Regions from separate parts of the Micromonospora sp. NPDC005171 genome, predicted to be linked through region 1. Evidence: predicted binding sites of a transcription regulator. Region 1 holds the regulator's gene; the other holds the start of a gene.

Region 1 (9,134 bases):
GCCGGTGAGATCGTGCTGTTCGACCGTTCCTGGTACAACCGGGCCGGTGTGGAGCGGGTGATGGGCTTCTGCAGCCGCAAGGAATACCTGGAGTTCCTGCGGCAGGCCCCAGAGCTGGAACGGATGCTGGTGCGCTCGGGCATCCGGCTGGTCAAGTTCTGGTTCTCCGTCTCCCAGAACGAGCAGCGCACCCGGTTCGCGATCCGCCAGGTGGACCCGGTCCGGCAGTGGAAGCTGTCCCCGATGGACATCGCCTCGCTCGACCGGTGGGACGAGTACACCGAGGCCAAGGAGGCGATGTTCTTCTGGACCGACACGGCCGACGCGCCGTGGACGGTGGTGAAGAGCAACGACAAGAAGCGGGCCCGCCTCGAGGCGATGCGGCACGTGCTGCACCGCTTCGACTACACCGGCAAGGACCCCGAGGTGGTCGGCACACCGGACCCGCAGATCATCGGGCCGGCCGGGCTGGACCTGGGGCCGGAGGAAGAGGTGGTGCCGGTGTTTCCCCGCCCCTGAACGAGCCCGCCGCCCAGGGTCACCAACGGCCGAGGCGGGTGGCGAGCACGCTGAGGGCCGCCACCCCGGCGGTGGAGGTGCGCAGCACAGCCGGCCCGAGGCGTACGGGTCGCCCGCCGGCCTCGGCGAAGGCGGTCAGCTCGGCCGGGGCGATGCCACCCTCCGGGCCGACCACCAGCACGATCTCACCGGCGGTCGGCAGCTCGGCCGTGGTGAGCCGGTCCTCGGCCTCCTCGTGCAGCACGAACCCGGAGGCGGCACCGGCGATCCGACGGGCCACCGTGGCGGTGGACTCGTCCGGCGCGCCGGCCACCACCGGCAGCCACGGCCGGCGGGCCTGCTTGGCCGCCTCCCGGGCGGTGGCCACCCACTTCTCCCGGGCGCGTACGCCCCGGTCGCCGCGCCACTGGGTCACCGAGCGCGATGCCGCCCAGGGCACGATCTCGTCCACCCCGACCTCGGTCATCGCCTGCACGGCCAGCTCGCCCCGGTCGCCCTTGGCGATGCCCTGCACTGTCACCAGACGGGGTACCGGCGCGTCCGCGTACCCCCTTGAGGTGACGGTGACCTCCAAGCTGCCCCGGCCGACGGCAGTGACCACGGCGGCGGCCGTGCCACCCCGGCCGTCGGCGAGCAGCAGTTCCTCGCCGACGCGCAGTCGTTGCACGGTGGCGGCGTGGTGCCCCTCGGGGCCGTCCAGGGTCAGCGCGTCGCTGGCGGGCAGCGCCTCGACCAGGAACAGCGGTGCGGACACCTCAGGCGTGCCCGTTGAACGCGTCGCGCATCCGGGAGAAGAAGCCGCCCTGCTTGGATAACTCGGCGACCTCCTCACCACGGGTCTTGGCGAAGTCGCGCAGCATCTTCTCCTGGTCCGGGTCGAGCTTGGTCGGCGTCCGCACGTCGAGGTGCACGTAGAGGTCGCCTCGGCCGGTGCCGCGCAGGTGCGGCACGCCCCGGGCGCGCAGTCGCAGCGTGCTGGCGGGCTGGGTGCCGGCCTTGACGTCGACGGTCTCCTCGCTGTCCAGCGTCTTGATGGTCAGCCGGGTGCCCAGCGCCGCCGCCGTCATCGGCACGGTGACCCGGCAGTGCAGGTCGTCGCCCTTGCGGGAGTACACGTCGTGGGGGCGCTCGTGGATCTCCACGTAGAGGTCACCGGCGGTGCCGCCACCGGGGCCGACCTCGCCCTGCTGGGCCAGCCGGATCCGCATGCCGTCCTCGACGCCGGCCGGGATCTTGACGGTCAGCGAGCGGCGGGTCCGCACCCGGCCGTCGCCGGCGCAGGTGGGGCAGGGGTGCGGGATGGTGGTGCCGTAGCCCTGGCACACGGTGCACGGCCGGGCGGAGACCACCTGGCCGAGGAAGGTGCGCTGCACCGACTGCACCTCGCCCCGACCGCCGCACGCCTCGCAGGTCGCCAGGTGCGTGCCGGCCGCCGTGCCGGCGCCCGAGCAGGTGGTGCAGAGCACCGCGGTGTCGACGGTGATCGGGGCCTCGACGCCGAACGCCGTCTCGTGCAGGTCGAGTTCGAGTCGCAGGATCGCGTCGGCGCCCGGTCGGGTACGCGGCCGTGGGCCACGGGCACCACCGCCCGCACCGCCGAAGAACGCGTCCATGATGTCCTGGAAACCGACGAACGGGCCGGCGCCTCCGGGGCCGCCCGGGCCTCCGGCGCCGCCGCCACCCGGGGCGAGCGGGTCGCCACCCAGGTCGACGATCTGCCGCTTCCGGTCGTCCGAGAGGACCTCGTACGCGGCGTTGATGTCCTTGAACTTCTCCTGAGCCTCCGGGTCCGGATTGACGTCCGGGTGGAACTGGCGCGCCAGCTTGCGGTAGGCGCGCTTGATCTCGTCATCGGAGGCTTCCCGGCTCACACCGAGAATGCCGTAGTAGTCCCTGGCCACTGCGTTCCGTGTCCTCATGTTCGTCTCGCGTTGCGCCGGTCGGCGGCCGCAGCCGGCCGCATCGGCCCTGACCAATCAGTTCTGGGCCAGCAACTCGCCCACGTAGCGTGCCACGGCGCGCACCGTGGCGATGTTGCCGGGGTAGTCCATCCGGGTGGGCCCCAGCACCCCCAGGCCGCCCACGATCGTGGTGCCCGGGCCGTACCCGGTGCTGACCACCGAGGCGGCGCGCAGGTTGTCGAACTCGTTCTCGTCGCCGATCAGCACCCGGGTCGTGCTCGGCTCGGTCTCACCGATGAGCTTGAGCAGCACGACCTCCTCTTCCAGAGCTTCGAGGATCGGCCGCAGGGAGCCCTGGAAGTCGAGCAGGCCGCCCCGGGTGAGGTTCGCGGTGCCGGCCAACGCGATCCGTTCCTCGTGCCGCTCGACGAGCGTCTCCAGCAGGACTGTGGCGAGCGTGGTCATGGTCGGACGCAGCCCGGTCGGCGCCTCCTCGACCAGCGCCTGCACCAGCGGTGGCGTCTCGGACAGCCGGGCGTTGGCGAGCTTCTCGTTGATCAGTCGGCGCAGGTCGGTGACGTCGTCGGCCGGCACCGGCCCGGGCAGCTCCACGAGCCGCTGCTCCACCCGCCCGGTGTCCGCGATCATGACGAGCATCAGCCGGGTGGTGGAGATCGGCACCAGTTCCAGGTGCCGCACCGAGGAGCGGGCCAGGCTCGGGTACTGCACGACGGCGACCTGGCGGGTCAGCTGGGCGAGCAGTCGAACCGTGCGGTGCACCACGTCGTCGAGGTCGACAGCGCCGACCAGGAAGCGCTCGATGGCCCGGCGCTCGGCCGGGCTGAGCGGCTTGACCCGGGACAACCGGTCGACGAAGAGGCGGTAGCCACGGTCGGTGGGCACCCGGCCGGCACTGGTGTGCGGCTGCCGGATGTAGCCCTCCTCCTCGAGCACGGCCATGTCGTTGCGGACCGTGGCCGGGGAGACCCCGAGCTGGTGCCGTTCGACCAGCGCCTTGCTGCCGACCGGCTCCTGGGTGGAGACGTAGTCCTCGACGATGGCGCGGAGCACGGCGAGTTTCCGGTCGTCGAGACCCATCCTCCGCACCTCCTGTCGCACGTTGGCCACCGGCACCCTGGGCCGGTCGGGCCGTCCTGGCACTCGACTGTAGCGAGTGCCAGTCTACGTCGGCGGGCCCGCCGACGCGATGATCAACGGCCACCCGTCGGTGCGGCCCGCGCCACCCCGCTGGGCCGTTCGGCCCGCACTGCCCGGCGGTGTCGCTCTGGTGCGGCGTTGCCAACGGCCCCTACCGTGACATCCATGACTGAACCTCCCCGCCCTCCCGGATCGGGCGACCCCGGCAACTACCCGCCGGAGCCCACCTCCCCGGGCCCGTCCCCGTCGGCCGAGCCGCCCACCGCACCACTGTCCGGGGCTCCCGGCCCGGCCGGCTATCCCCCGGCCGGTGGCTATCCGCCGCCCACCGGTGACCAACCGCCGTCAGGTGGCTACCCTCCGGCAGGCGGCTACCCTCTGCCCGGGGGCTATCCCCCACCCGGCGGCTACCCGCCCGGCGGCTACCCGTCCGGCGGGGCCTACGGCGGCCCCGGCGGCGGCTACGCCAACAACGAGGACAAGACCTGGGCGCTTGTCGCGCACTTCGGCGGCGCCCTCGGCGCGCTGGTCAGCTTCGGTCCGCTGGGCTTCGTCGCCCCGCTCATCGCCTATCTGGCCCGCGGCCAGCAGTCGCCGACCGTCCGGGCACACGCGCTGGCCGCCCTGAACTTCCAGATCCTCTGGTCGATCATCGCGTTTGTGCTGCTCTTCGTGAGCTGGTGCCTGCTCTTCCTGCCCAGCATCGCCGTCGTGGTGATCCAGATTCTGTTCGGGATCATCGCCGGCATGAAGGCCAACGAGGGCACCCCGTACCGCTACCCGATGACAGCGAACTTCATCAAGTGACCCGGGCCGGCCGCTCTCCCGGCCGGTCCGGAGCTCCGCTGCCCTCGTCCCGGGGCAGCGGGCCACTCAGGGCAGCAGGTCGCGGACGACAGCGTCGGCGAGTAGCCGCCCGCGCAGGGTGAGCACCGCCTGGCCGGCGGCGTACTCGTCGGCGGCCAGCAGGCCGCCGGCCAGCGCCCGCTCGGCGCCGGCCCGCCCGGTGGCGTCGAGCACCGCCAGCGGGAGACCGCTGGCCAGCCGCAGCCGCAGCATCACGTCCTCCATGTGCGCCTCGTCGACGGTGAGCACCTCCCGGGCCAGGCCGGGAGACGCGCCGGCGGCCAACCGCTGGGCGTACGCCGAGGGGTGCTTCACGTTCCACCAGCGCACCCCGCCGACGTGGCTGTGCGCCCCGGGCCCCAGCCCCCACCAGTCCGCGCCGGTCCAGTAGAGCAGGTTGTGCCGGCAGCGGGCCTCCTCGGTGCGGGCCCAGTTGGAGACCTCGTACCAGGAGAGCCCGGCCGCGTCGAGCGCGGCCTCCGCGGCCAGGTAGCGGTCCGCGGCCACGTCGTCACTGGGGTACGCCAGCTCGCCGCGCTTCATCCGGGCGGCGAGCCGGGTGCCGTCCTCGACGATCAGGGCGTACGCGCTGACGTGGTCCACCCCGGCGGCGACGACCTGCTCCAGCGAGGCCGCGAAGTCCTCGGCCCGCTCCCCCGGGGTGCCGTAGATCAGGTCCAGGTTGACGTGCTCGAATCCGGCGTCGCGCGCCTCCAGGGCGGCGGCGGTGGCCCGGCCCGCGCTGTGTTTGCGGTCCAGGATCGCCAGCACCCCCGGGGAGGCGGACTGCATGCCCAGCGAGATCCGGGTGTAGCCGGCGGCCCGCAGCAGCTTCAACGATTCCGGGGTGACCGACTCGGGGTTGGCCTCGGTGGTCACCTCGGCGTCGGCGGCCATCCCCCAGGTGCTGTCGATGCCGTCGAGGATGCGGGCCAGGTCGTCGGCGGGGAGCAGGGTGGGCGTGCCGCCGCCGACGAAGACGGTGTCGACCCGGGGCGGCGGGTTGTCGCCGAGCACCCGGGCGGCGAGCGTCAGCTCGGCCAGGACGGTGTCGGCGTACCCCTCGCGGCTGGCGCCGCCGCCCAGTTCGGCAGCCGTGTAGGTGTTGAAGTCGCAGTAGCCGCAGCGGCTGGCGCAGAACGGCACGTGGACGTACACGCCGAAGCCGCGCCGACCGACCGCCGCGGTGGCGGAGGCGGGCAACGATCCGTCGACGGGGACGGTCTCACCATCTGGAAGGACGCCGGGCATGGCCACTAGTGTGCCCGGCATGACCTCTCCCGACGTCCTCGTGCGGGTCGCCACGGCCCGTGGGGTGACCACCCTCACCCTGGACAGCCCATCCAACCGCAACGCGCTCTCCACCGGCCTGATGACCCAACTGCTGGCCGGGCTGGCGGACGCGGTCGCCGACGAGGCGGTCCGGGTGATCGTGCTCGACCACACCGGCCCGGTCTTCTGCTCGGGTGCGGACCTGAAGGAGACGGCCGCGGCGTACGCCAGCGGGACCGTGCCGGCCGGCATGCTGGGTGACGTGCTCGCGGCGCTCTGGGAGTGCCCCAAGCCGGTGCTGGCCCGGGTGGCCGGTCCGGCGCGAGCCGGCGGGCTGGGCCTGATCGCCGCCGCCGACCTTGCGGTCTGCGCCGACGAGGCGACGTTCGCGTTCACCGAGGTCCGCATCGGGGTGATCCCGGCGGTGATCTCGGCGACCGTCCTGCCCCGGTTGCACCCCCGTGCCGCCGCCGAGCTGTACCTGACGGGGGACACCTTCGACGGGCGGCGGGCCGCCGAGATCGGCCTGGTCACGGCCTCGGTCCCGGCGGACGGGCTGGACGACGCGGTGCGCGGCTACTGCGACTCGCTGGTGCGCGGCGCGCCCGGGGCGCTGGCCGGCGCGAAGGAGCTGCTGCGCCGGCCGGGCACCGCCGAGCTGCGCGCCGACCTGGCCCGACTCTCCGCCCTCTCGACCGGCTATTTCCTCTCCGACGAGGGGCGTGAGGGGGTCATGGCCTTCCGGGAGAAGCGATTGAGTCGATGGGTGGCCGCGCTGGACGGTGGTTCCGCTGATCATGCCGGGTAGGCCCGGGGTATCGGCCGGTGACGAGTGGTCGCCGGGGCGCCGCCCGTGGTGGGGGCGCCCCGGTCTCCGGTCGGGTCACCAGGCGGTCGCGCCGCCGTCGACCGGGTAGTTCGCCCCGGTGATGTACGACGCCCGGTCGGAGGCGAGGAAGACCACCAGCTCGACGACCTCCTCGGGGCGCGCGAAGCGCTTGAGCAGCGTCTTGGCGGTGATCGCGTCGCGGGCCTCCTGGTTGTCACCGAGGTCGCGTTCGCTGGCCGGGGTGAGGGTGGGCCCGGGGCTGACCGCCACCGCGCGGATCCCGTGGGGCGCGCCTTCGAGCGCGAGCTGTCGCGTCATGCCGATGATGCCGGCGTTCGCGGCGGTGTGACCGACCATCGGCGGGACGTGGCCGCCGATCATCCCGGCCATCGAGGCGGCGCTGATGATGACTCCGCCACCGCGCCGGACCAGGTGCGGCCAGGCGAACTTCGACACGAAGTACGGAATGTCGAGTTCTCCGGTGATGGTGTAGCGCCAGTCCTGCACGGAGAAGTCGGGCATCGGGCCGAAGCGGAGCGCCGCGGCGTTGTTGTAGACCACGTCGAGCCCGCCGTAGGCGGCGGCAGCGTCGTCGACGAGCTTGCGTACCTGCTCGGGGTCGGTGAGGTCGACCGGCGCGATGCCGGTCATCTCGCCGCCGGCGCGGCGGACGAGTTCGACAGTCTCGTCGTTACCGGCGACCTGGAGGTCGGCCCCGACGACCTTCGCGCCCTCGCGGGCGAAGGTCAGTGCCGCGAAGCGACCAAGTCCCCCGCCGGTGCCGGTGATCAGCACGACCTTGCCATCGAGCGTTCCCATGGAACTCCTCCTCGTTCGGTGACCAACGCGTCCGGCTGTGCGGCGGTAGGTCGGATTGACATGTCAACCGACTCAAGTCCTTGACCGGTCAATCGCTTCCCGAAATGGCTTACCCGGTGACGGGCACGACAGCCCCCGCACCGAGGCGGGGTGGCGCGACGACGCGGCAGGTGAGATCGCGACCAGAGCGGGAACGTCGCCAAGCGGTACGCGGCAGCGGAGCCGGCCCCGAACCGGTCGCAGCAGCCCAGGCCGGGACCGAACCGCTCGGACGACCCGGAGGGGGCCTGCGGGGACGTACGCTTGGCAGACTGTCGATCTGGGGGTGTGGGTGCGAACTCGGGCAACCGTGGCGGGTGGAGTGGTGCTCATCCTCGTCGCCGTGATCGCGATCTGGCTCGTCGTACGGCAGGTCGGCGACAACCTCACGTTGCCGCTGATGGCACGCAAGTGCACGGTGCAGGCCGACGGACGGGTCGCGCTGGACGCCGACCAGATGGCAAACGCGGCGACCATCGCGGCGATCGGCGCGAAGCGTGGGATGCCCGAGCGGGCCGTCGTGGTCGCGCTCGCCACCGCGTACCAGGAGTCCGGGCTGCGCAACCTCGCCGACGGCGACCGCGACTCGGTCGGCCTGTTCCAGCAGCGACCGAGCCAGGGCTGGGGCACCCCGGCGCAGATCCGCGACCCGCGTTACGCGGCCAACCGGTTCTACGCGGCCCTCAAGAAGGTGCGCGGCTGGGAGAAGATGCGCGTCACCGACGCCGCCCAACGGGTGCAGCGCTCGGCGTTCCCCGAGGCGTACCAGAAGTGGGCCGACGACTCCGAGGTGCTCAGCCGCGCCCTGCTCGGCGACGCCAGCGGAGCGGTCGCCTGCACGGTGGGGCGCACCCCGGCGATGCACGGCGCGGCGGCAGCCGCCCAACTGACCCGCAACCTGGTGCTGGACTGGGGGCTGAAGGGCACCGACCCGACCGACCCGACCGGGTTGGCGGTGACTCCGGGCGACCAACGTGACGGCTGGCGGTACGCGCACTGGCTGGTGTCGCACGCCCAGGACCACGGGGTGAAGCGGGTCCGCTTCGGCGAACTGGAATGGACCGCCCGCGACGGCTCATGGGGCCGGGTGGACGGCCGGCAGAGTTCCGCCGGTCAGGTGGTGGCCGAGGTGTTCAACGAGGGTTGACCGACCCGGATCTCTTAACCGGCAGTCACCGCACAATCGGGCAACCTGCGTCAAATCGCGCTATTGGTCGCCCAGATCTCACTCTGTGCGTTTCCTCCGCTGCGTGGGGTCCCATTGCGGCCAAATACCGCACCGCGCCCTCCCCGCCGCCCGGACCACCGCGTTACGATCGGCGGCCTGTGCCAGAAAAGGTTTCACCTCATGGGGAGGGGTACGACGCGGTGTTCGATTACGGCGACCGGACCGGTTACGAACCGATCAGCGACACTGACCGCAAGGAGTTCCACGAGCAGGGCTTCCTCCTGCTGCGCAACGTCCTGACGGAGGACCACCGGGCGGCGCTGGAGGCGGCGGTCGACCGCGTCTACGCGGAGGAGCAGGCGAAGGGCACCACCAAGAAGGACGGCACCCTGCACCTGCTGGGCTTCCTGGAGCGCGACGAGCTCTTCGGTGAGCTGCTGACCCACCCGATCGCCTTCCCGTACATGTGGGGGCTGGCCGGCTGGAACATCTACACCCACCACAACCACCTGGACGTCACCCCGCCGGCCGCCGAGCCGGAGAAGCCGTACTGGGGTTGGCACCAGGACGGGTACCGGCAGAA
Region 2 (9,134 bases), on a different contig from region 1:
GCGTAGAGCAGTACGTTACTGCCCCCGGTGTTGGGGTCGACCGAGTTGGCCCGGCTGGCCGCCACGATGCCACCGATGGCGGCCATGGACGAGCAGATCACGAAGACGGAGATCCGGATCCGGTCGACTTCGATGCCGGCCCGGCGGGCGGCTTCCCGGTTGCCGCCGACGGCGTAGATGTGCCGGCCGTAGCTGGTGCGTTGCAGCACGAAGGTCCAGATGACGAGCAGCACCGCGATGATCGGCACCACGATCGGCACACCCTTGAGCGAGACGATGAGGACGTTGCGGCTGCGCTCCAGGTTGAGCACGTACACGGCGGTGCCGAGGATGACGGCGAGGCCGGCGATCCGCAGGGCCACCACCGCGATCGGGTCGGTGATCAGACCCCGGGTCACGCGGTTGCGGTGGCGCAGCAGTTGCACCGCCGCGTAGCCGATGACCGCGAGGGCGGTCAGCGCCCAGCCCAGCGTGGGGGCGAGGTTGCGGTTGGCGATGGCGACCAGCACCTCGTCGCGGACGGAGATGTTGGTGCCCTCCTTGACGAGCAGCAACACGACGCCCTGGAAGGCGAGGAAGCCGGCGAGGGTGACCACGAAGGACGGGATGCCGATCTTCGCGACGAGCATGCCGAGCGTGGTGCCGATGACCACACCGGTGGCGACTGCGGCGAGCACGGCGACCCACCACGGGTAGCCGAGCACGGTGACCACATTGGCCAGCACCGCGGCGCAGACGCCGCTGGCGAAGCCTGCGGAGAGGTCGATCTCGCCGAGCAGCAGCACGAAGACCAGGCCCATCGCGATCAGCGTGACCGCCGCGCCCTGGGTGAAGAGGTTGGCGAAGTTGCCGGCCGACAGGAACGACGACGGCCGCATGATCGCGAAGACGGTGCAGAGCACGATCAGCCCGAGCACGGCCGGTAGCGCGCCGACGTCGCCACCGCGTACCCGACTGAAGTAGTTGCGGACGTGGCCTCCGACGGTCGGCGCCGGTGTGACGGCCGCGGGGCCGTCCTTCCGCACGGCGGTGGTGGTCATCGGACGCCTCCTGAGATCGAGTCGGCCGGCTGCGGGCCGTCGCCGTTGCTGCCCGGGTCGGTGGCGAGGCCGAGCCCGCCCGAGCGCCCGGCGGTGATCAGCTCGACCACCTGGGCGTGGGTGATGTCGGTGGTCTTCACCTGGGCGACCATCTGGCCGAGGTACAGCGCGGCGATCCGGTCGGAGACGGCAAAGACGTCGTTCATGTTGTGCGAGATGAGCACCACGGCCAGGCCGTTGTCGGCGAGGCGGCGGACCAGTTCGAGCACCTGGGCGGTCTGTGCCACGCCGAGCGCGGCGGTCGGCTCGTCCAGGATGACGAGCTTGCTGTTCCACAGCACCGCCTTGGCGATGGCCACGGTCTGGCGCTGGCCACCGGAGAGGCTGGAGACGTGCTGGCGCAGTGAGGTGACGGTGCGGATGGAGAGCCCCGCCAGCGTTTCGGCGGCGAGCTGTTCCATGGTCGGCTCGTCCAGGACGATGCCGCTGCGCTTCTCCCGGCCGAGGAACATGTTCTGCACGATGTCCAGGTTGTCGCAGAGCGCGAGGTCCTGGTAGACGACCTCGATGCCGAGCGTGGCGGCGTCGCGGGGGCTGCCGATGTGCACCGGTTCACCGTTGAACAGGAATTCGCCAGCGTCGGTGGGGTGGATGCCGCTGATGCACTTCACCAGGGTCGACTTGCCGGCGCCGTTGTCGCCGACCAGTGCGGTCACTTCGCCCGGGTGGACGGTCAGGGCGACGTCGCGGAGCACCTGGACGGGACCGAAGCTCTTGTCGATCCCGCGGAGTTCCAGCAGGGGGGTCGCGGACACGGGGGTCTCCTTCTTAAGGGAGGGTCGGGGCCCGTCCGGCGGGCGCCGCCCGGCACGGGAGGGTGCTCCCGTGCCGGGCGGCGATGGTCGTTCCGGCGGGTACTGCGGCGTCGGTCAGCTGATGCCGGCTTCGGCGCAGAACTTGGCGTACGCCGCGGTGCAGACCTCTTCCTTGGTCACATAGCCGTCGGCGATGACGTCCTTGACGCTCTCCTTGTAGATGGCCTTTGGCGTGAGCAGCACCGAGGGAACGTCCCGGTCACCGTCCTTGACCGTCTGGCCGGTGTCCTTCTTCTCGCCCTTGGCGAGGGCGATGGCCAGGTCGGAGGCGGCCTTGGCCTCTTCCCGGACCGCCTTGTAGACGGTCATGCACTGGTCGCCGGCGAGGATGTTCTGCAGGCCCTCGGTGCTGGCGTCCTGCCCGGTCACCGGCACCTTGCCGTTGAGCTTGTTCTTCTTCAGGATCGAGATGGCCGCGTTGCCGAGACCGTCGTTGGCGGCCAGCACGCCGTCGATCTTGCCGTTGGCCTTGGTGAGCTGCTGCTCGAAGATCGTCGCGGCCTGCGCGTTGTCCCACGCGGGCACCGCGTCCTCAGGGCCCTTGACGTACTCCTTGGCGTCGAACTTCGGCTTGAGCACCGAGTCGTAGCCGGCCTTGAAGAGGGTGGCGTTGTTGTCGGTGGGGGAGCCGTTCAGGTACGCCACGACGGGGTTCTTGGCGCCCTTCTCGGTCAGGCACTTCGACAGACCCTCGCCCTGGAGCTTGCCGACGGTCTCGTTGTCGAAGCTGACGTAGTACTGGGCCGAGCCGCCGAGGGTGAGCCGGTCGTAGTCGATGGTGGCGACGCCCTGCGACTTGGCCTTGTCGAGTACGGCCTTGCCGGTGCCGGAGTCCAGGTTGACGATCATCAGGGCGGTGACGCCGCCGGTGATCATCTGGTCGGCGATGGTCTGGAAGGCGGTCTTGTCGTTCTGAGCGTTCTGGATGTCGTACTGGACGCCCGCAGTCTTGAACGCCTCCTCCAGGAACCGGCGGTCCGCGGTCTCCCAGCGGGCCGAGGACTTGCTGTCCGGGAGGATCACGCCGATCTTGGGGGTCTTGGCGGAGTCGGCCGAGCCGGAGCCGGAGTCATCGCTGCAGGCGGTCAAGCCGCCGGTCGTGAGCAGGCCCACGGCGGCGATGGTGAGGATCCCCTTACGCATGTGCAGGGTCCTTTCGGAGGTGGGGGAGGTGTTGTTTTGTTGTGTCCGGCAACGTATTTCGCGTCACACCGGATCCACAAGACCGCGCAGGTGCATAGTTTGTTGGTAGCGATAACAATTCAGCAACGCGACTGTTACTCCCCGGGTATCCCACGGGGAGTCGACGTAACGAGGACCGTCAGCGGGTCTGCAACGGCGCGGTGCGGGCGTCGGTCAGCGCCACCAGATCCGCCGCGGCCAGTTCGAGTTGCAGGCCGCGCCGACCAGCCGAGACGAAGATCGTCGGGAGATCCAGCGCGGACTCGTCCAGCACGGTGGGCAACCGTCGACGCTGCCCGAGCGGGCTGATCCCACCGCGTACGTAACCGGTGGCCCGCTCGGCGACCGCCCGATCGGCCAACGCCGCCCGCTTGCCGCCGCCCGCCGCCGCGAGGGCCTTGAGATCCAGCTCGCCGGTGACCGGAACGACCGCCACGGTGAGCGCGCCGTCGACAGCGGTCACCAGCGACTTGAACACGCGCTCCGGTGCCACGCCGAGGGCCACCGCGACCAACGCGCCGTAGTTCGGGGCGTCCGGGGCCACCTGGTAGGGATGGGTGCGATGCGCGATGCCGCGCTTGACCAACAGTGCCGTTGCCGGCGTGCCCTGTCCCGCCACAGCGACGAGGCTAGTCCACCGGCCGGCCGAGGCGACGCTGGTCCACCGGGCGGCGGAGGCGACGCGGGTCCACCGGCCGGCCGCAGCGACGCTAGTCGACCGGCCGACCGATCAGCACCGTCGGTGCGCCGTCGACCCGGGTGAGCACCAGACTCGCCGCCGCGTCCCCGGCCAGCCGCAGGTCCCGCCGGAGCTGCTCCGGGGTGAGTGCCGAACCCCGCTTGAGGATCTCCACGCGGCCCACCCGACGGTCGCGCAGCAGTGCCCGCAGGCGCTTGAGCGAGAACGGCAACACGTCGGTGATCTCCAGACAGCGCGCGAACGGGGTGGGGATCGGCTGGTCGGCGTAGAGGTAGGCGATGCTCGGATCGCCCAGGGTGGCGTCCAGTTCGGTGGCCAGCTCGGCCACGAGGTGCGCGCGGACCACCGCCGGATCCGGGTCGTACAGGTAGCGGCGCGGCACCCCGACCGGCGCCTCGGCGGCACCTGAGCCGGTGAGCTGGTGGCGGTGGGTCTCGGCGCCCCGCTGGCGGTAGAGGGTGGCGCGGCGGGGCACCTCCGCCAGCTCACCGCACCAGAGCGCGGCCTCGACCAGGTCGCCGTCCACACCGACCCACTCGGCCTCCGCGCCGGCCGGAATGAGCGCGTGGTCCAGGCCCGGCGCCACCTTCACCACGGTGCGCGGCACCCGCTCCGCCAGCCCCGTGACGAAGTCCCACGGCGGCGAGTAGGCGCGCGGGTCGAAGATCCGCCGCCCGGTGCCGGTGGCGCGGCGGGCCGGATCGCAGAAGACCCCGTCGACCCCTGACACGTCGAACCCGGTCGCGTCGCCGCACTCGACGGTGAACAGCTCGGCCAGGCCGGCCGCCTCGGCGTTGGCGGCGGCCATGGCCGCGGTCACCGGGTCGGCCTCCACCCCGTACACCCGGATGCCGGCGCGGGCGGCGGCCAGCGCGTCGGCCCCGAGCCCGCACCCGAGATCGGCCAGTGTGCGCACGCCGGCCGCGGACAACCGGGCGGCCCGTCGGTCGGCGACCACCCGGCGGGTGGCCTGCTCCAGGCCGGGGCGGGTGAGGAACATCCCAGCGGCGGCCGAGCCGAACTTGCCGACCGCCCGGTGGCGCAGCTCGGCCTGGGTGAGCGCCGCCGCGGCCAACGTCGGCGGCACCCCGGCCGCGCGCAGCGCCGACGCCGCGACCAGTGGATCACCGCCGGCCAGCCCGGCCGCCGCCGTGAGCGCGGCCGACCCCTCAGGGGTACGCAGCGCCGCGAGCTGATCGAGATCCACCCGGCCATTGTCCCGGCCGACCCGAAAATACTGGCTGGCGGGGCGCGACGCGCTGGCACTCTCCTTGACGGAGTGCTAGCCACGGAATAACCTGCGATTAGCACTCTCACCCTGAGGGTGCCAGCTTCCGGGTCTCGCGACCCGGGTGCGCACGCCAGGCGGACCGGCACCCGCGACGACGGCACCGCCCGGTGGCATGAGGCAGATTGACGCTGGTCAGCCCCGCTGGCCAGCAACGAAACCAGTACCCCAGGAGGGTATGCCCGTGACTACCGCGACCAAGGTTGCGATCAAGCCGCTCGAGGACCGCATCGTGGTCCAGGCGAACGAGGCTGAGACCACCACGGCGTCGGGCATCGTGATCCCCGACACCGCCAAGGAGAAGCCGCAGGAGGGCACCGTCCTCGCTGTGGGCCCGGGGCGCGTCGACGACAACGGCAACCGGGTTCCGGTTGACGTCCAGGTCGGCGACACCGTCCTCTACTCGAAGTACGGCGGCACCGAGGTCAAGTACGCCGGCGAGGAGTACCTGGTGCTCTCCGCCCGCGACGTCCTCGCGGTCATCGAGAAGTAAGCAACCGATCAGTGCCACTGCCCCGGTCCGGCTCGCCGGGCCGGGGCAATGGCGCTTCGAAGGGACATTAATGGCGAAGATCCTGAGCTTCTCGGACGACGCCCGGCACCTGCTGGAGCACGGTGTCAACGCCCTCGCGGACGCGGTCAAGGTCACCCTCGGCCCGCGCGGGCGCAACGTCGTCCTGGACAAGAAATTCGGTGCGCCGACGATCACCAACGATGGTGTGACCATCGCCAAGGAGATCGAGCTCACCAACCCGTACGAGAACCTTGGCGCGCAGCTGGTCAAGGAGGTGGCGACCAAGACCAACGACGTCGCCGGCGACGGGACCACCACCGCGACCGTGCTGGCCCAGGCGATGGTTCGCGAGGGTCTGCGCAACGTGACCGCCGGGACCAACCCGGCCGGGCTCAAGCGGGGCATCGACGCGGCGGCCACCAAGGTCTCCGAGGCGCTGCTCGGCCGTGCCGCCGAGGTCACCAGCAAGGAGTCGATCGCGAACGTGGCGACGATCTCCGCGCAGGACTCCACGATCGGCGACCTGATCGCCGAGGCGATGGAGCGCGTCGGCCGCGACGGTGTCATCACCGTCGAGGAAGGCTCGATGCTCACCACCGAACTGGACGTGACCGAGGGTCTCCAGTTCGACAAGGGCTTCATCTCGCCGAACTTCGTCACCGACCTGGAGAGCCAGGAGTCCGTCCTCGAGGACGCGTACATCCTGGTCACCACCCAGAAGATCTCGGCGATCGAGGAGCTGCTGCCGCTGCTGGAGAAGGTCCTGCAGAACAGCAAGCCCCTCCTGATCATCGCCGAGGACGTGGACGGCCAGGCGCTCTCCACCCTGGTGGTCAACTCGCTGCGCAAGACCCTCAAGGTCTGCGCGGTCAAGGCCCCGGGCTTCGGTGACCGGCGCAAGGCGATGCTCCAGGACATCGCGATCTCCACGGGCGCCGAGCTGGTCGCCCCGGAGCTGGGCTACAAGCTCGACCAGGTCGGCCTGGAGGTGCTTGGCACCGCTCGGCGCGTCGTGGTCGACAAGGAGAACACCACGATCGTCGACGGCGGTGGCCAGAAGGCCGACGTCGCCGACCGGGTGTCCCAGATCCGCAAGGAGATCGAGGCTTCGGACTCCGACTGGGACCGGGAGAAGCTGGCCGAGCGGCTGGCGAAGCTCTCCGGTGGCATCGCCGTCATCAAGGCCGGCGCGGCGACCGAAGTCGAGATGAAGGAGCGCAAGCACCGCATCGAGGACGCCATCGCGGCGACCAAGGCCGCGGTCGAGGAGGGCACTGTGCCCGGCGGCGGCGCCGCCCTGGTGCAGATCCTCTCGGTGCTCGACGACGACCTGGGCTTCACCGGTGACGAGAAGGTCGGCGTCTCGGTCGTACGCAAGGCGCTCGTCGAGCCGCTGCGCTGGATCGCCCAGAACGCCGGTCACGACGGCTACGTCGTGACCCAGAAGGTCGCTGACCTCAAGTGGGGCAACGGCCTCGACGCCGCCAAGGGCGAGTACGTCGACCTGGTCAAGGCCGGCATCATCGACCCGGTGAAGGTGACCCGCAACGCGGTCACCAACGCCGCCTCGATCGCCGGTCTGCTGCTCACCACGGAGAGCCTCGTGGTGGAGAAGCCGGAGCAGGCCGAGCCGGCCGCCGCCGGCGGGCACGGCCACGGCCACCAGCACGGCCCGGGCTTCTGACCCGGTAGCGACACTCGTTCCGGGGCACACCGCCATATGGCGGTGTGCCCCGGTTCGTTCTGTAGGTTGGTAGGTCATTACCGAACGCTGACGTTGTTGGCGACCGGGCGAGATGATCGCGCACACTGGGCCGATGAGCACCACGTCACGGCGATACGCCGCGTTGGCCGGAATCACCGCCGCCGCCGTCGCGATCGGGATCGCCGAACCGGTCGCGGTGTTGACCGGCCCCCGCTCGGCGCCACTGGTCGCGGTCGGCGGGGTCATCGTCGACGCCGTCCCCGAGTCGCTGAAGCAGTTCGCCATCGACCTCTTCGGCACCGCCGACAAGATCGCGCTGCTGGTCGGCACGGCCGTGTTGCTGGGAGGCTTCGCCGCGCTCTTCGGCGTACTGGCGGTCCGCCGGCTGGCACTCGGCCTGGCCGGCATCGCCGCGTTCGGCGCCATCGGCGTGGCCGCCGCGTTGACCCGTTCCGGCGCCGACCTCGCCGACGCGCTGCCGTCCCTGGTCGGCGCCGGTCTCGGTGCCCTGGTGCTCTGGTTGTTCATCGCCGGACCGTTCGAGCTGAACCCCTGGTCCTGGTCGCCACCCACCCCGACCGCTGGCCCGGTGTCGACCAGCGACCCGCTGTCTTCGTCCGGGCCGGTTACTCCCGCCGGGCCGACGGCGGCGGCCGGGCCTGCCGAAGTGGACCCGGACTCGCGGCGGCGCTTCCTCACCGGCAGCGGAATACTGCTCGGCACGGCGGTGGTCGCCGGTCTCGGCGGGCGCTGGCTGGCGGGTCGGCGCGGCGTCTCCGCAGCCCGCGACGCGATCCGCCTGCCCGCCCCGGTCGCCCCCGCACCGGCCGTGCCGGCCGGCGCGGACCTCTCCCTGGCCCAACTCGCGCCGTACGTCACCCCGAACTTCGGGTTCTACCGGATCGACACCGCGCTGGTGGTGCCCCAGGTCGACCCGGACACCTGGCGGCTGCGGATCCACGGGCGGGTCGGCAGGGAACGCACCTACAGCTACGCCGACCTGCTGGCGCGACCGCTGGTCGAGCGGTACGTCACGCTGGCCTGCGTCTCCAACGAGGTGGGTGGGGACCTGATCGGCAACGCCCGCTGGCTCGGCGTACCCCTGCGGGAACTGCTCGACGAGGTCGAGCCGGACGACGACGCCGACCAGGTCGTCGGGCGGTCGGTCGACGGCTGGACCTGCGGCACCCCCACCGCCGCGCTGCGCGACGGACGGGACGCGCTGCTGGCCGTCGGGATGAACGGTGAGCCGCTGCCGGTTGAGCACGGCTTCCCGGTCCGGATGGTGGTGCCGGGCCTCTACGGCTACGTGTCGGCCTGCAAGTGGGTGACCGAACTGGAGTTGACCCGGTTCGCCGACTTCGACGCGTACTGGGTGCCGCGCGGCTGGTCCGCCCAGGGGCCGATCAAGACCCAGTCGCGGATCGACGCGCCCCGGAGGCGCAACCGGCTGACCGCCGGGCCGGTAACCGTCGCCGGGGTGGCCTGGGCACAGCACCGGGGCATCCGCCGAGTCGAGGTACGCGTCGACGACGGCCAGTGGCAGGAAGCCGCGCTGGCCCCGGCCGTCTCGGTGGACACCTGGGTGCAGTGGTCCTGGCGCTGGGACGCCACACCGGGCGAACACCGGCTCCAGGTCCGCGCGACGGACGCGACCGGCGAAACCCAAACTGAGCGTACGCAGGACGTCGTCCCGGACGGCGCCACCGGCTGGCACACGGTCACCGTCACCGTCCGCTGATCCACGACGCGACGTCGCCCGCCCGGGGCTGCGTGGGCGCCTGAATCGGAGGGCTGTTTCCGCTGCCGCCCGCCGGCTCCCAAGACTGT

The links. Region 1 encodes HrcA, which represses chaperone genes, less so after heat shock. Its sites were predicted from a motif close to GGTTNGCACNCTCNNNNNGAGNGTGCNAACC; they were not measured.
Region 2: the regulator HrcA is predicted to act here: its motif matches at 5,100-5,130, upstream of groES (co-chaperone GroES).

The regions. Positions count from the first base shown of each region.
Region 1 covers NZ_JBEXIM010000023.1:11,871-21,004, forward strand. Annotated here, with positions in the region: gene ppk2 (polyphosphate kinase 2) at 1-519, shown strand, start outside; gene ABZU74_RS23320 (16S rRNA (uracil(1498)-N(3))-methyltransferase) at 539-1,273, opposite strand; gene dnaJ (molecular chaperone DnaJ) at 1,275-2,420, opposite strand; gene hrcA (heat-inducible transcriptional repressor HrcA) at 2,496-3,518, opposite strand; gene ABZU74_RS23335 (DUF4870 domain-containing protein) at 3,744-4,385, shown strand; gene hemW (radical SAM family heme chaperone HemW) at 4,452-5,675, opposite strand; gene ABZU74_RS23345 (enoyl-CoA hydratase-related protein) at 5,695-6,504, shown strand; gene ABZU74_RS23350 (SDR family NAD(P)-dependent oxidoreductase) at 6,580-7,344, opposite strand; gene ABZU74_RS23355 (hypothetical protein) at 7,670-8,530, shown strand; gene ABZU74_RS23360 (phytanoyl-CoA dioxygenase family protein) at 8,752-9,134, shown strand, end outside.
Region 2 covers NZ_JBEXIM010000051.1:151-9,284, reverse strand. Annotated here, with positions in the region: gene ABZU74_RS31270 (ABC transporter permease) at 1-1,040, opposite strand, end outside; gene ABZU74_RS31265 (ATP-binding cassette domain-containing protein) at 1,037-1,855, opposite strand; gene ABZU74_RS31260 (substrate-binding domain-containing protein) at 1,970-3,058, opposite strand; gene ybaK (Cys-tRNA(Pro) deacylase) at 3,237-3,716, opposite strand; gene ABZU74_RS31250 (methyltransferase domain-containing protein) at 3,808-5,004, opposite strand; gene groES (co-chaperone GroES) at 5,264-5,578, shown strand; gene groL (chaperonin GroEL) at 5,649-7,283, shown strand; gene ABZU74_RS31235 (molybdopterin-dependent oxidoreductase) at 7,417-9,045, shown strand.